DNA from 2 places in the Paenibacillus sp. p3-SID867 genome. Region 1 is predicted to be linked to the other one. Evidence: riboswitches for the same ligand, from Rfam matches in the RefSeq annotation. Region 1 holds a riboswitch; the other holds the start of a gene.
What was found. A riboswitch is a leader RNA that binds a small molecule or an ion and turns the genes downstream of it on or off. The one in region 1 is predicted to bind cyclic di-AMP.
Positions count from the first base shown of each region.

Region 2: it holds a riboswitch for cyclic di-AMP, as region 1 does, so the genes downstream of both, M4D81_RS33490 (C40 family peptidase) here and M4D81_RS31395 (resuscitation-promoting factor) in region 1, are expected to answer to the same signal.

Region 1 covers NZ_JAMBDM010000027.1:11,068-16,591, reverse strand. The annotation lists gene yabG (sporulation peptidase YabG) at 1-164, opposite strand, end outside; gene rsmA (16S rRNA (adenine(1518)-N(6)/adenine(1519)-N(6))-dimethyltransferase RsmA) at 277-1,161, opposite strand; gene rnmV (ribonuclease M5) at 1,158-1,709, opposite strand; gene M4D81_RS31395 (resuscitation-promoting factor) at 1,895-3,082, opposite strand; cyclic di-AMP (ydaO/yuaA leader) riboswitch at 3,354-3,568, opposite strand; gene M4D81_RS31390 (TatD family hydrolase) at 3,774-4,538, opposite strand; gene M4D81_RS31385 (HD domain-containing protein) at 4,636-5,524, opposite strand, start outside.
Region 2 covers NZ_JAMBDM010000036.1:15,746-21,269, reverse strand. The annotation lists gene M4D81_RS33500 (M1 family metallopeptidase) at 1-1,828, shown strand, start outside; gene M4D81_RS33495 (hypothetical protein) at 1,840-2,667, shown strand; cyclic di-AMP (ydaO/yuaA leader) riboswitch at 2,988-3,127, shown strand; gene M4D81_RS33490 (C40 family peptidase) at 3,131-3,604, shown strand; gene M4D81_RS33485 (C40 family peptidase) at 4,051-4,524, shown strand; gene M4D81_RS33480 (GNAT family N-acetyltransferase) at 4,665-5,165, shown strand; gene M4D81_RS33475 (c-type cytochrome) at 5,327-5,524, shown strand, end outside.

The DNA.
Region 1 (5,524 bases):
AAGGTGGGATGCGGGACCGTGACCAGATCATCAACGGGAGCATCGGCCAGTAACCGGAATTCCGTCCCTTTGATGACGATATTGTTATTTTGCCGCATGCCTTCTACCCGGAACGTTACATCGCCGCCGTAGGATTTACGAACGACCAAGTCTCCCAAGTTCATCACAACATCACCCCTACCCTATGGTATGGGCCACTGTGACTATTGGTTCTTGGAAACATCAATTTATCGCGTCGAGACCCTCCTCGGGTCTATGGGCGCTCTAATGGCTGTATTAGCGAATATCCGCGTTGTACAATATGTTGCTGAGCCGGGCATACTCTTCAATACTAAGGGTCTCACCGCGCCGTGAAGGCTCGATGCCCGCCTCCTGCAGCAGCTGCTCCAGCCGTTCACGGCCTTCTCCCGGAAAGAACCGGCTCTTCAGATTGTTGGCAATCGTCTTCCTCCGCTGTGCGAAAGAGGCCTGGACCACCTCGAAGAAGAAGCTTTCATCTTCTACGTGGACAGGAGGCTGTTCCCGGACCGCCAAGCGAATAACGGCCGAAGCGACATTCGGCTGCGGGATAAACACCGTATGCGGCACAATACAGACCAGCTTAGGCTCACTGTAATATTGAACGGCAATGCTAAGGCTGCCGTAATCCTTGCTTCCCGGTGCGGCCGCCATCCGCTCTGCCACTTCTTTCTGAATCATCACCACGATGTTCTCCAGCGGCAGCTTCTCCTCCAGCAGCTTCATGAGAATCGGCGTCGTCACATAATATGGCAGATTCGCAACCACACTTACCTTCGATACGCCCGCAAAATCCTGACGGAACAGTTCATGAAGATCCACCTTCAGGACATCCCCATGATGCACCTTCACATTCTCATAGGGCTCCAGCACCTCCAGCAGGATGGGAATCAGGCGCTGATCAATTTCGACCGCGGTGACGGTTCCTGCCGTCTGTGCCAGCTTCTCGGTTAACGCACCGATCCCAGGACCGATCTCAAGCGCTCCCTTATCTTCATCCAGTCCTGCAGCCTCCACGATTTTATACAATATATTCTGATCGATGAGAAAGTTTTGACCCAGACTCTTCTTGAAGGAGAATCCATGCCGCGTGATGATCTCCTTCGTCCGTCTTGGTGTTGATATATCCTCGATCCGATTCATTGGCTTACGCCCCCTTCTTCCAGCTGTGCAAGTGCGGCCAGAAATTCTTCCCGCGATATTTGAAACATGGCCAATCGTTTATGGAATTGCTTGCTGTTGCAATATCCGATCCCGAGCAGGTTTCCCATCGTCATACGCCTTGCAGCCGCCTCCGGATGGGCTGATAATCCTGCCTCCAGCATGTCCTCCAGACTGATCAGGCTCTCTCCGCCCTCAAAGGAGGTATGGACCCGCTCCAGCGCACGCCGTATCGCTTCCGGCGAGGCATTCTCTACGCCGATATCCCCTTTGCGGGTAGCATCCGCTTCCGGAATAAAGGCATGCTTGCAGCCAGGGACACCCTGATCCACAATTTTGCGGATCCGCTCCCCTGCATGGTCAGGATCGGTTAATATAATAACGCCTCTGCGCTCCTGAGCAAGCGCTATGCGTTTCAGGATTTGTTTATTGATCGCTGAGCCGCCCGTTTCAATCGTATCCGCTTCTACGGCCCTTTTAATGGCAACGGTATCGTCTCTGCCTTCCACAACAATCACTTCTTTAATCATGCGTTTGTTCTCTTCCTTCCCAAGAAAACAGGCTTGTACAACCTCTAGGTTCTACCATCTTAGCCCTATATACTCCGTTCTTAACAAAACAAAAGAAGAGGAAATATTCCCTCTTCTTCATCATTATATATTATAAGCTAAATAGTATAGCATTAGAATGGTATTGTAAATTGGAATTCATGCGTCTAGTTCAATTCAGGTTTAACCGGACCGATCACGTAAACGGTGCGGCCGCTCTTCCGGCCGAAATTTATGGCCGATTTCAGTGAATCATAATAAACATCGATTTTGTTGCCTTTGATGGCACCGCCCGTATCTTCTGCACGACGGAAGCCAATGCCTTCGATATAGACCCACCAGCCGATCGGGATGATGTTAGGATCAACGGCGATGGTGCGTCCTTCTGTAACGCGTGTGCCGGATGCCGTGCGTGTGCCGATTCCCTGCTGCTCAGCGGAATACGCCGTCATCGACACGTTGTTCAATACCTTGCTGTATTTAAAATCAACGCCTGCCCGAGAAACCACGTTGTTTTCGACAGCCTTGGCGGTCGTTACTTTTTTCGTGCCGGACAATTTAGCCGGTTTAGCCTTTACATCGGTGGCTGCCGCCTGGACGATGACAGGCTTCTCCACTTTTTTCGTGCCAACGGCAATGATTTTATCCTTCGTTCTGCGTTCAATCTCTTGGGAGACCTTCGTCTTGGAAACCAGCTTGCCATTGTGGTAGACCTTCTCATAATGGTTCACCATGAGACCAGGCTCGCCCCGCTGAATAACGCGGTTATCCCCTCTCTCAAGCGATGGGTCGGCTGTTTTGATCACGCGAAAATTGCGATCCTCCGTCTCCTTAACTTTTTGTTTCGTGACGCGAACGACATCGATAATCATATTGCTGGTCAGCTTCGTGTTCTGTGCCGGTTGTACTATATCTTCACCCTGGATCGTAATACCAGCCTCTTTAAGTACATGATCAACCGTATCCTGGGATGTAAATATGGTTTTGGTTGTGCTGCCTACTGTAACTTTGACTGGAATTGCCCGGTCAATGATGATCCGGTCTCCATCCTGGATCGCGCCGTTTAAAGGCATCGAAATCTGATCCTGGGGACTCAACGTGATCGCTTGCTCATCCAGCAATTCCTGCAGCAATGATCCACGTGTTTCTACTGTGGTGACACGACCATCGACGACAAGCTGAACCTCCTTGCCTGCCTGATCATGTACGACCAACGATATGAGAAGTGATACCGTAACGGCACCCATGGCACCGAGCAACATCAGTTGACGCAAATTGTCATGCTTCCATCTCAATGCGTAAGACATGCTGGATGATTGTGATTCATGGGTTTCTTCAGGTTGAAAAATGCCCACTATTCCATCCTCCTTCATAGTCCCGCCGTCTAGGTAAACGCATGAATGCATTTGACGTGACTATAGCAATTTTTCTCACAAGGCGCCCTGCTATCTATCTACACCCTGCGTCAATTCCCGTCTTTCCGTCCATGTACCACCACCCCTTGTTTACCAAGAGTATGATGATCCCCTCTCCATTATTCAAAAATAAAAGAAAGCCATTGAAAGAGTACTAGAGGCTCTAACGTGGCTTCCTGATGATTAGAATCATGGAAATGGTATGCACGAGAATTCCCCTCTTATTTCGCTTACGGAGTTAGCTGTCGGGTTCGGACGTAAGAGAGACGCCCTAGATCCGGATACCCGCTCATGGCGAGATCCTTCAAATTCACCCCAAAGACCCGAAAAAGAAATCAAATACAGCTGCGCGCATTCAGACCAGTATGCACGGCGGTATCGGTTCCCCCGTTCCCCAGAATTTCGGAGATTAAGCGAGACGGTTCATGAAATATTCGGCCGCGATCTGCACATCGCAGCTTCTTATCACTGAAAAGATGATATCCTGTTTGTATGCAGGTTGTAAAGCAACATTCAACCACATTTTCTCATGTAAAAGGTTAAAATATTGTAATATCAACGCCTTTTCTGATTAAAAAACTTTAATTAATCGAAAATGCTCCCTTTTTCATTGCTTTTGCTCTCGTTTTCGTTAAATACCAAATCGTTCCAGCGCATTTTGGGTGGTAATTTGGGCCAATTCCTCATAGGACAACCCTCTAATTTCGGCTGCCGCCTCCGCCACCAATTTTACATAAGCAGTCTCATTTCGTTTCCCGCGGAAGGGATGAGGTGTTAGGTAAGGGGAGTCCGTTTCGATCAATAATCGGTCAAGCGGAACCTGCGCCAAAACCTCTTTGGGCTGCTTTGCATTTTTGAAGGTAATCGGCCCGCCAAACGAAATATGGAATCCCATATCGAGACATATTTTGGCCGTTTCCCAGCTTCCGGAGAAGGAATGCATGACACCGCCCACCTCGGAGGCTTTTTCCTCGCGCAAAATTCTCACGATATCTTCATGCGCATCCCGATTATGAATGACAATCGGCATGTTCAATTCCCGGGCCAGTCCGATCTGGCGCCGAAGCACTCGGTGCTGAACTTCTTTCGGAGACGTATCCCAATAATAGTCCAAACCGATCTCTCCTATAGCCACCACTTTCTCGTGACTGCACAAAGAGGCGATCCAATCCAGGTCATGATCCTCCATGGTAATGGCGTCTACAGGATGCCAGCCTACCGCTGCATATATAAAATCATAAGTTTCTGCCAGCTTCATCGTAGTCGGAATCGTCTCCCGGTTAAATCCAATATTGATCATCCGGGTCACGCCGGCTTCGAGCGCCCGCTGGATTGCCTCTTCCCGGTCTTCGTCGAATTGGGGAGCATCCATATGAGTGTGCGTGTCGAACAACATAAAATCCACACTCTCCTTCCTGTCGTTTCTGTGTCGTATATCTTCCATTAGCTGGGTAAATTGCAAATAAACCCAACGTTTCTGTATTCCACCTAGGTTAATGTTGTTGTTTGAAAACACTGGCTATCTTCTCCGGCATTTGAGCCAGTAGCGGACTTACCTTCTCCTCCGGATAATAAAGATGGTACCGTCCTTTATGAATGCCGCTGATCGAGCGTACAATATCGGATACCTCCGAGATTTCCTTCAGCTCATCATGCCGATCCAGAAGCAGGATTTGCTTCTCGTTAAGCGGCATATCGGAATGAACCTTATCATAAGGAAGATCCGTTGGAAAATCAATCTCCAGGTCATATTCCGGATGCAATCCCACGGCACTGAATGCGTGGCGTATCCCGTCGATGGTCTCCAGATCGATGTTGTCGATTTCTACATATTTGTAGAGCTTTCGGTGCATGAAACGGCCGCATAATTCGCTAAGAAGAGGATCTTCCTCCTCCGTCCATTGCAGAAAGGCCGTTTGGATCAGAGCTTCATCAAGGCGCAGATATTGATTCACCCCGATATCCCCCGAAAACAACGCAGGAAGCGGTTCGATCATGAACCGGAAACCATATCCACGGTCATGCAGTTCCTTGGCCCGGCGGAAGATTTGGCGCAGGATGATTTCGGAGCTTCGGGTGACGGGATGAAAATACACCTGCCAGTACATCTGATACCTTGACATCAGGTAATCCTCTACGGCATGCATACCCGATTCCTTCACGACGACCCGATCCCGATACGGCCGCAGCATCCGCAAGATCCGGTCAATATCAATCGTTCCGTAATTGACTCCCGTATAATAGGCGTCCCTTAACAAATAATCCATCCGGTCTGCATCCAGCGGACTAGTGACCAGGTTTATCACAATCGGCTTGTCGTAGGTTTTGTTAATAACCGAAGCCACTTTCTCGGGGAAATCCGCTCCAAGCTCCCGGAGTACC
Region 2 (5,524 bases), on a different contig from region 1:
GCCTAAGGTGCAGCCTAATATTCCCGCTCCGGCCTTAAGCGACCGGCTGGTGGAATATCATATGGATGTTCGGTACGAGCCTGAGGAGAACAAGCTTAAGGGCAAACAGACACTCACTTGGACTCATCCAGGCAAAAAAAGCGTAAACGAGCTGTACTTTCATCTGTATCCCAATGCTTTTGCTTCCAATGATACGACTTTTATGAAGGAATCAGGCGGCAGGCTTCGTTCCGATCCCATGCCAGATGACGGATACGGCTCCATGACCATTACCAGCGTGAAAACAACCGAAGGACTGGCCCTGACCCATCGCCTTCAATTTGTTCAACCCGATGACGGCAACATCAAGGATCACAGCCTTGCCAAGCTAAGGTTGCCTAAACCCATCAAGAGCGGGGAGAGTGTTACCATTCATTTGGAGTTCGAGGTGGAGCTTCCCAAAATATTTGCCCGCATGGGAACCACCGAGAATTTTATTATGGCTGGCCAATGGTTTCCGAAAATTTCGGTCTATGAACCGACCGGTCTTCGCGGAAGAGCAGAGGAAGGCTGGAATCTTCATCAATACCACGGCAACTCCGAATTCTATTCCAACTTCGGCATTTACAGCGTTCGCATTCGAGTGCCCGAAAATTACATTGTCGCCGCGACCGGATTCCCTACCAAGCCTGCCCAAAAATCAAACGGGGAAAAAATTTATCAGTTTTACGCGGATGACGTGCATGATTTTGCCTGGTCGGCATCGCCAAACTTTGTCACGGCAGAAGAAGCATTCTCCGCACCTGGCGTACCTGGCGTCCGCATCAAGCTGTATCTCGATCCAGCCCATAAAGACTTAAAGGAGCGTTACTTTGATGCCGCCAAGTCGGCACTCGCTTCGTTTGGAAAATGGTACGGAACCTATCCGTATTCCACGTTGTCCATCGTCGTACCGCCTGAATCGGGCAACGGTGCAGGCGGCATGGAATACCCGACGCTGGTCACAGCCTTCGGTGCCAAGAACGATTCGCCGGGATATGAACTGGAGCGGACCGTTATTCATGAGATCGCCCATCAATATTTTTACGGAATGATTGCAAGTAACGAATTTGAGGAAGCGTGGCTGGACGAGGCCTTTGCGACCTATGCAGAAGAACGAGTGATGGAAAAAGAATACGGGATTACCTCCAATACGGCGGCTCAGGGAGCATCCATTACTTCCCCTGCACCGCTGAAGATGGAATCCTGGAAATACAGCTCTCACGAAAACTACGCACTGAATGTTTATACGAGGGGCAAGCTGGTGCTGCAAGGCATCGAACGGCAGGTCGGTCCACAGATGATGGGCAAGATTATGCATACCTATGCCCAGAAATACCGTTTCAAGCATCCAACCACATCTGACTTTCAGAAAGTCGTCGAGCAAGTAAGCCAAACGTCCTGGCAGTCGTATTTTGACCAATATGTATATGGAAGCCAGATGGCGGATGTCGCCATCGACGTGATCAAAACCAAAAATAAAGGCACGGCTGAAAATCCTCGGTATGAGTCCACGGTTCAGATTACGAGCAAGGACGGGGATATCACCGATGTGCCGATCGTGTTCGCCTTTGAGGACGGCAAAACGGTGGAACGAACCTGGAGCGGCAAAGACGGAAAAGTTGCTTACACCCTGGAGTACAGCTCTCCGCTCGCCTGGGCCATGGTTGATCCGAAGTACTCCATCGTCCTGGAGAATAAACACATTAATAACTATATGAAGGCAGGAATGGATCCGACGGTGGTTACACGCTGGAATCTCAGTATTACCAAGCTTGTGGAGACGCTGTTCGGCAGCCTGTCATGGTGAGGGGGGAGCACATGAAAAGTTACGCAGGCCAAGGGTGGATCAGTGTTAAAGACCAGCTATACGTCTTGATTCTGCTCTTCTTATACCGTTTGCTGTGGGGATATTGCCTGTACCGACTCGTAAAATCGGCAGTCGTCCCCCTTCTAATGCGATATCCGGATGCCGCTCCTAACGAGCTCAGCCGTCTTTTATTCTTCTACGAGGGCGAGATGAGCCTGTCCTTGAGCAGCACAGTACACACCTACGGATGGCTTCTGGCCGGTTTGCTTCTGATCCGGATGGTCCTCACCCCGCTCATTCGGGCCGGCATCTTCTACAACCTTCACCAGGAAGCCAAGGGCGAGCGCGGTTTATTCTTCTTCACTGGCATGCGGAAACTGTGGAAACCCGTAACGCTATTCTATCTGGTTGAGCTTATTCTCACCTTCGCGCCCGGTTACTGGATTCTGCCCAAAATCCTCCCGATTCTGCTGAATGGAATTCAGGAGCCTGTACTGCTGCTTCATGCACTGCCCTATGCAGCTGGCTGGTTCTTGTACGCCTATCTGATCCGCCTGTTTTTGCTCTATATGCAATTTGGCCGTACCGGCGATTCCAGCATGATCAGCTCTATCCATGCGCTCTTCCGCCGCTTGGGCACAGCAATGCTGTTATCCATCACCATCGGCGGATCCGCCTGTGTCATTCTGCTGCTCCTGAGCTCGGCCTCGCTCTTCTGGGCCGGGTTGATCGGCTTAATTATTCAGCAGGCCTCTTATTTCCTGAATGGACTTTTCCAAATTTGGGCAATGTCCGCTCAATATCATTTGTGGAGAGATTCCTGCTCACAGCATCCTTAATGGTTACAATTTGGCACCTAAAATAATGAAACACGCTCGCGAATAAGCTGTAATCAGAAGCGACACGTTTCTATCCCGCGCTAGATTTTACAGAGAATAAGAGTTCATTTATCCTTAATATTACAAATTTCTGAACGCCATATTACAAAAAAACCTGTTCCCTTAAGATGGGGACAGGTTTTTTTGTTTAAAAATAATGTTTCCTCGTTTGCCAAATTGTTAATACTCTGCTAAAATAACGAATATGTTAGTAACAACTTTGTCATCTTTACTGTAACTTTTATGTTGGAACGTCAAACGTCAATGAATGGGTTCATCAACATTTTAAGGAGCCGAATTCCCATAACGATATGGGAAGCGGGGGATCCGTTTTGGGTGAATTGATCTCGCAAGAGAGGGATCATAGGGGACCTTCAACCGAACCCTTAAGCTAACCTCGCAGGCAATGGAAGGAGCTTTTGTTTTGAAAAAGAAGTTAACGGCTGTTTCTCTAGGCCTCGCACTCGCACTCACATTAGGGACCGGAAGCGCTTTCGCCGATTCCAAATTAAATACTGCAATCAAACCAGCCATTGGTGTTTCTTACAAAACAGGTGGAACTACAACGAATGGATTTGACTGCTCCGGATTCACCAGCTATGTTTACAAGAAGCTTGGTCTTAGCCTGCCCCGTACGTCTGCAGCTCAATACAAAGTAGGTACGGCCGTATCCAAGAGCAAACTGAAAGCTGGCGATCTCGTGTTCTTCAACACATCCGGTAGAGGTGTATCTCATGTGGGTATTTATGTCGGGAGCGGCAAATTCGCTCATTCTTCATCTTCGCGCGGTGTCATTATCAGTCCTCTGAGCCAGAGCTATTACGCCAACCGATATGTAGGCGCTAAGAGAATTATGAGTCAGAATACGTACAAATCTGTAGCTGTGAACTACAATTAATGTTGGAACTTAATTGACTTACTCTTACAAGAAAGCCCTGGGTTTATGAGATTGTGCCGATCTCATCCAGCGGCTTTTTTCTTTTGTTGATTGTGTGTATACCTTTATAACGTTCAGCACAGCAAAAAAGTTCCCGCTTTTTCGAAAAAAAATGAAATTTATTATACAAGTTCACTTCAGTTCCACTTCGCTTCGCCATGTCTTCACATCATCTATCCTTTATTTACCCTTCTCTCTCGTCATTAAACACCCATTTTGGAAAAATATTGATTTTCCTTGGTGCTTCGACAGTTAATGCTATTGAAAAATAGCGAAATCCATCAAGAAATAATTGCCAATCTCGCTTGCGGTCTGATAGAATGGAGCAGTAACAACTTTGTCATTAATGTAAGTGCTTTAATATATAGATTGCTATGCCTCCCGGCAACGAAAAGGAGCTTTCCATGCTGAAGAAAACATTATCGACAGCAGCCCTAAGTATCACGCTGTTGTTCACTTTGGGCGTTGGCAGCGTGTTTGCTAATGGTGCGCTGGATCAGGAAATCGATAAGGTTCTAGGTACAAGATACAGCTACGGTGGTACAACCACGAGCGGATTTGACTGTTCCGGCTTCACCATGTACGTTTACGCTAAACTCGGTCTAAAGCTCCCGCATCAATCCGGCTCTCAATTCGACATGGGGACAAGCGTGTCCCGTAAGGAGCTGCGCGCTGGCGATTTGGTGTTCTTTAACACATCGGGCCAGGGCATCTCCCACGTCGGCATTTATGTCGGCGATGGCAAATTCGCCCATGCTTCCTCCAACCGCGGCGTGGTTATCAACCGCCTGGCAGAGGATTACTACGATCAGCGATACGTCGGTGCAAAGCGTATCATGAGCGATGATAAGTATGAAGAGTCGGTCGGTGAATCATCCTAAGCTGTAGAGGCTAATCTTCCCTATACATACTGCTTGCCCGTTAAAGGAGCCCTTACCTCTCTTTTGCGGGCTTTTTTGATGCGACTTGGATGTTCGTAATATGATTATTATTTTATGCAGACGATAGGAGGACTTCGCAAATGGATGCCACACCGATTACATTTCACACCGTAGTCATGCGTGAAGAGCACGCCGAAGAAATATGCGCTTGGGCCTACCCTCCTCCCTATAATATCTATGGCTTTCTTCCCTGGGAGCAGATGAAAGGGCTTGAGGTGGAGTTTGGCGATCCGGACATTCGCCAGAGACAGTACCTCTCGGTACTGGATGAGCGGGAGGCCCTCTGGGGATTTGCCCAGCTGTTTCCGATGCATGAGGTTACACGAATCGGACTTGGCATGCGTCCTGATTGGTGCGGGCGTGGAATGGGTAAACGATTTATGCAGACGATTGTCCGGGAAGCCAGACGGAGGCGGCCTGCCGACGAAATTGACCTTGAGGTAATGACCTGGAATGAGCGAGCAATCCGCGCTTATCAAAGGTCAGGCTTTCACATCACCGATACGTATGAGCGGCTTACGCCAACGGGCAATGCCCTTTTCCACTGTATGGTGTATGAGCCCCCGACAAATGAGGAATAGTAATCTTTGTCTATATGAAAAAGCACAATTTTGTGTACTTTTTATGAAGCCGCGCCGTATAGTTGCTTTTTTTGTCACAACTGGCTATGCTGTCTATGGATGTTGGTTTATAATGGAGACAAGTGCAAAAGTGCAGTATACATAGAAGGGACGATATGACGATGCAAAAATGGATCATGAGCGGATTGTTCTTCGTCGCATGTGCGTTGGCTATCGCGCTGATGTTTACGCTCCCAGGTAAGGAACAGGTAGCTCAGGAAGAGAAGCCGACCATGCCGGAAGTGACTCTCGATGCAGCCGCAGCGGAAGCCACACTGAAAGCAAGCTGCATTAGCTGTCACGGCGACCAACTTCAAGGC